2 regions of the Stenotrophomonas maltophilia group sp. LNF247 genome follow, and region 2 is predicted to be linked to the other one. Evidence: riboswitches for the same ligand, from Rfam matches in the RefSeq annotation. Region 2 holds a riboswitch; the other holds the start of a gene.
What was found. Region 2 has a riboswitch for glycine ahead of gcvP (aminomethyl-transferring glycine dehydrogenase). Riboswitches for the same ligand answer to the same signal wherever they lie in the genome.
Positions count from the first base shown of each region.

Region 1: linked by a shared signal. The riboswitch ahead of ACTXG9_RS12130 (trimeric intracellular cation channel family protein) and the one ahead of gcvP (aminomethyl-transferring glycine dehydrogenase) in region 2 are both predicted to bind glycine.

Region 1 is NZ_JBSRQL010000010.1:139,835-142,029, reverse strand. Features, by position in the region: gene ACTXG9_RS12140 (nuclear transport factor 2 family protein) at 2-433, opposite strand; gene ACTXG9_RS12135 (GIY-YIG nuclease family protein) at 575-850, opposite strand; glycine riboswitch at 891-980, shown strand; glycine riboswitch at 994-1,097, shown strand; gene ACTXG9_RS12130 (trimeric intracellular cation channel family protein) at 1,182-1,799, shown strand; gene ACTXG9_RS12125 (DUF5076 domain-containing protein) at 1,885-2,195, opposite strand, start outside.
Region 2 is NZ_JBSRQL010000011.1:14,735-16,929, forward strand. Features, by position in the region: gene gcvP (aminomethyl-transferring glycine dehydrogenase) at 1-957, opposite strand, end outside; glycine riboswitch at 1,020-1,122, opposite strand; gene ACTXG9_RS12260 (multidrug effflux MFS transporter) at 1,422-2,195, shown strand, end outside.

The DNA.
Region 1 (2,195 bases), on a different contig from region 2:
TCTACGGCGCCTTCGGTTTCGGGTACCACAGTGCGTTGACGATTACCCAGCGCTGGTCGAAGCGCCCCATGTGGAAGTAGTCGACGAACCACGGGGTTTCCAGCCGCACCGAGGCCGCGTTGCCGGTCACGTCCAGCACCGTGCAGCGGCGGTCCCATTGATCCTTCGGGGTCTTCAACGCGCCCTGCTTCGTCAGCGAGACCAGTTCTTCCTTCGACATACGGCGCAGGCCCAGGCGTTCGTCGGGCGTATCGCCGAGGACCGCGCGCTTGGCCAGCTCCGGATGCAGGGAGCGGGCGACGCGCTGCGGGTCGGCCTCCAGCTGGCCGTCAACGTAATCGTGGCAGGTGGCTTCGATGGCCGCGAGGGTGGCCGGGTCGGCGGCGGGGCTCGTTGCTGCGGAAAGAGCGAACAGCAGGGCGATCGTGGACATCCGGGTCTCCAGCGCTGAGGGCTGGGCGATCATGGCATGTGCAAGCCGCATCCACGCATGGCGTGGATCTACTGTAGAGCCGGGCCCATGCTCGGCTTCACCATCAGGCAGCAGCAACAACAGCCGAGCGTGGGCTCGGCTCTACAGAAGCGCAGGATCCGGGGCCTGCAGCCAGGCCAGCTTGCGTTCGCGCGGCTGCTGCTTGAGCTGCCATTCGGCCCGTGACGCGGCGGCCCGGTCCGGGTACTCGCGCACGGCCAGCACGCGCAGCGGTGGCCGCGCCCGGGTGTAGCGCGCGCCCTTGCCGGCCTGGTGGGCGGCGAAACGCGCGTCCACGTCGGTGCTGATGCCAGCGTAATAGCTGCCGTCGCGGCATTCGAGCAGGTACAGGAACCAGGGGCGGAGGGACGGAGTCATGCCCGGATTATGCCGTGCTGCACTGCAGCGGATATACTGGCGCCCGAATGCAGGAGAGAGGCGCCGCGCTGGCGCCCGCCGAAGGCGCAGGCTCCCATGATCGCTCAGGCCGGTGGGCTGGAATCCCACCAACCATGCATTCGACTCGCCGAGCTGGAGAGAGGTCACCGGGCACGCCCGGGGCGATCCGCCGAAGGGGCACGCGGCCCATGCCGCTGAACTCTCAGGCAAAAGGACAGCGGGAGCGGCACCGGTCATCGTCATCCCGTCATTGCGCAGGCAGTGGCGGTAGTCGCGCATGGCCGGCCCCACCGCGCCCGGAGCCTGTCCCATGCTGCTGTCCGTCATCTACCTGATCGCCATTTCCGCCGAAGCTATGACCGGCGCACTGTCCGCCGGCCGCCGCCGCATGGACCTGTTCGGCGTGGTCATGATCGCCTGCGTCACTGCCCTCGGTGGTGGTTCACTGCGCGACATCCTTCTTGGCCACTATCCGCTGGGCTGGGTCAAACATCCCGAGTACCTCGGCTTCACCGTGTGCGCGGCACTGATCGCCACCTGGGTCGCACGCTGGATGCACCACTTCCGCCGCACCTTCCTGGTGCTCGACGGCCTGGGCCTGATCGCCTTCACCCTGATCGGCTGCTCTATCGCGCGCGAGGCCGGCCATGCCATGCCCATCGTGCTGATTGCCGGCATGCTGACCGGCGCGTTCGGCGGCGTGCTGCGCGACATCCTCTGCAACGAGGTGCCGCTGATCTTCCAGAAAGAGCTGTACGCGATCATCGCGCTGCTGACCGGCGCGGCCTACCTGTTGCTGCTGCACTGGGGCGTGGCCGATGCCACCGCAATCCTGTGCTGCCTCGGCGGCGGCTTCGCGCTGCGCCTGCTGGCGATCCACTACCGCTGGGAAATGCCGAAGTTCGTGTACCACGACGAAGTGCATTGAAGTTCGCGTTCTCCACGTCGCCCAGCGCTTGTTGCCGTGTTGCGTTGGGACGCTGTCTCCTGCGCCACGGCGCCCATCTGGGCCCTCAGTGGCGGACCACGAATCCCCCCGAGCGCCCACTGGACGGCGCCCGCAGCTCTTCATCGAATGCATCCTTGATCGCGTTGATCGCCGCGCCGCGGTCCATCCCGCCACTCACGACCAGAGCATCTGCGACATGCTGGGCGACGTCTGCCAGGATGCGTCCCCACGCATGCTCCTCTCGAATGCCAGGACGATCGCCATACAGGCCAACGTTCAGCGAAGCATGCAATCCCCGTTCGGCAATCCACACGCGGATCATCTCGATGGAATCCTCATCGCGCTGCGCGGCTTCTGGAATGATCAGTTCTTTCA
Region 2 (2,195 bases):
CAGGGTCAGTCGGTATGCCGGATTGCCCTGGGCATCGACCGAAACGCCGATCAGGCGGCCCGGCATCGAGCGCTTGTAGGCGTCACGGCAGGCCATGAAGGCGGCGTGCGGGCCACCGAAGCCGAACGGCACGCCGAAACGCTGGCTGTTGCCGACCACGATGTCCGCGCCCCATTCGCCCGGGGCAGCCAGCAGGGTCAGGGCCAGCAGGTCGGTGGCCACGGCCACCAGGCCGCCGCGTGCGTGCACGGCATCGACCAGCGCTTTGTAGTCGCCGACCTGGCCGAAGGTGTCCGGGTACTGCAGCAGCAGGCCGAAGGCTTCTGCTTCCAGTGCCTCGGCCGGGGTGCCGACGCGCAGCACGATGCCCATGGGCTCGGCGCGGGTGCGCAGCAGTTCCAGGGTCTGCGGGTGCACGGCATCGTGCACGAAGAAGGTGTCCGACTTCGACTTGGCCGAACGCTTGGCCAGGGTCATCGCTTCGGCGGCGGCGGTGGCTTCGTCCAGCAGCGAGGCGTTGGCGATTTCCATGCCGGTCAGGTCGGCGCACAGGGTCTGGAAGTTGATCAGCGCTTCCATGCGGCCCTGCGAGATTTCCGCCTGGTACGGGGTGTAGGCGGTGTACCACGCCGGGTTTTCCAGGATGTTGCGCAGGATCACGTTCGGCGTGTGGGTACCGTAGTAACCCTGGCCGATGAAGCTGCGCAGCACGGTGTTCTTGTCGGCGATCGCACGGATCTTCGCCAGTGCCTGCACTTCGGTCATCGACTCCGGCAGCGCCAGCGGCGCCGGCGACTTGATCTTGGCCGGCACGATGGCATCGGTCATCGCATCCAGCGACGCGTGGCCGACGACGTCGAGCATCTGCGCGATCTCGGCATCGTTGGGGCCGATGTGGCGCTCGACGAACGCATTGTGGTGCTCGAGCTCACGCAGGGAAGGGGTGTTCTGGGACATGGCGAAGGATCCGTCAGGAAAGGGCACACGCACGGGCACAAGCCGCCGGTCGGCGGTCTGCGGGGCGCCCCTCTGTCCTTTTGCCTGAGAGTTTGGAAGCGCGGAAAACCGCGGCTTCGTGCCCCTTCGGCGCCGGATCGAACCGGTCTCTCCAGAGTTCTGTTACGGGTGGTATCGGGCCTGAGCGATTACGGGCGTTGCGCCTTCGGCAGCGGTGTTCCGCTTCTCCCACCGTGTTGCCCGCCGATTATAGCCCGTTGCGGGCCCGCTGGCCGCGCCCCGGCGCGGGCCCGCGGCTGAATGGCCGATGGCCCGGCCGTGCGTTTTGTGCACCGCTGCATGGCATCGGGCGCAATCCCCACCTATGATGGGCGGATACCCGAATTCATCTGGCGCCGTCCCCGTTGCAGCGGGACCGGCGCCCGCCGTGCGTGCCGCGCATGGCCCTGCCGGACGCTTCCTTCATGACCGCCGCCGTTGCTCCCTCCACCCGCCGCATGGCCCTGCTGCTTGCCGGCCTGGCCATGTTCGGCCCGTTCTCGATCGATACCATCTTCCCCGCGTTCCCGCAGCTGGCGCAGCGCCTGTCGGTGGACGAGGTGGCGGTGCAGCAGACCATCAGCGTGTACCTGCTGTTCTATGGCCTGATGAGCCTGGCGCATGGCCCGCTGTCCGATGCGTGGGGGCGCAAGCGGGTGATCCTCGGTGGCCTGGTGGTGTTCGTCGGCGCCTCGGTCGGCTGTGCGCTGTCCACCGATCTGGCCACGCTGCTGGCGTTCCGCGCGCTGCAGGGCCTGTCGGCGGGTGTCGGCATGATCGTCGGCCGCGCGGTGATCCGCGATCTCTACCATGGCCACGACGCGCAGCGCCTGATGAGCCAGGTGTCGATGCTGTTCGGCATCGCCCCGGCCATCGCGCCGATCATCGGTGGCTGGATCCTGCTCAGTGGCGCCGGCTGGCCGCTGATTTTCTGGTTCCTGGTGGTGTTCGCGCTGGCCCTGCTGGCAGCCACTGCACGCTACCTGCCGGAGACCCATCCGGTCGAAGCGCGCGTGCCGTTGTCGCCGCACGCGTTGATGCGCGATTACGTGCGCATCGGTTTCAACCCGCGCTTCCTGCGCCTGGCGCTGGCCGGCAGCATCGGCTTCGGTGGCATCTTCCTGTACATCTCGTCGGCGCCGGTGTTCGTGATGCAGCACCTGCACCTGGGCGAGGGCGGTTTCGCCTGGTTGTTCATC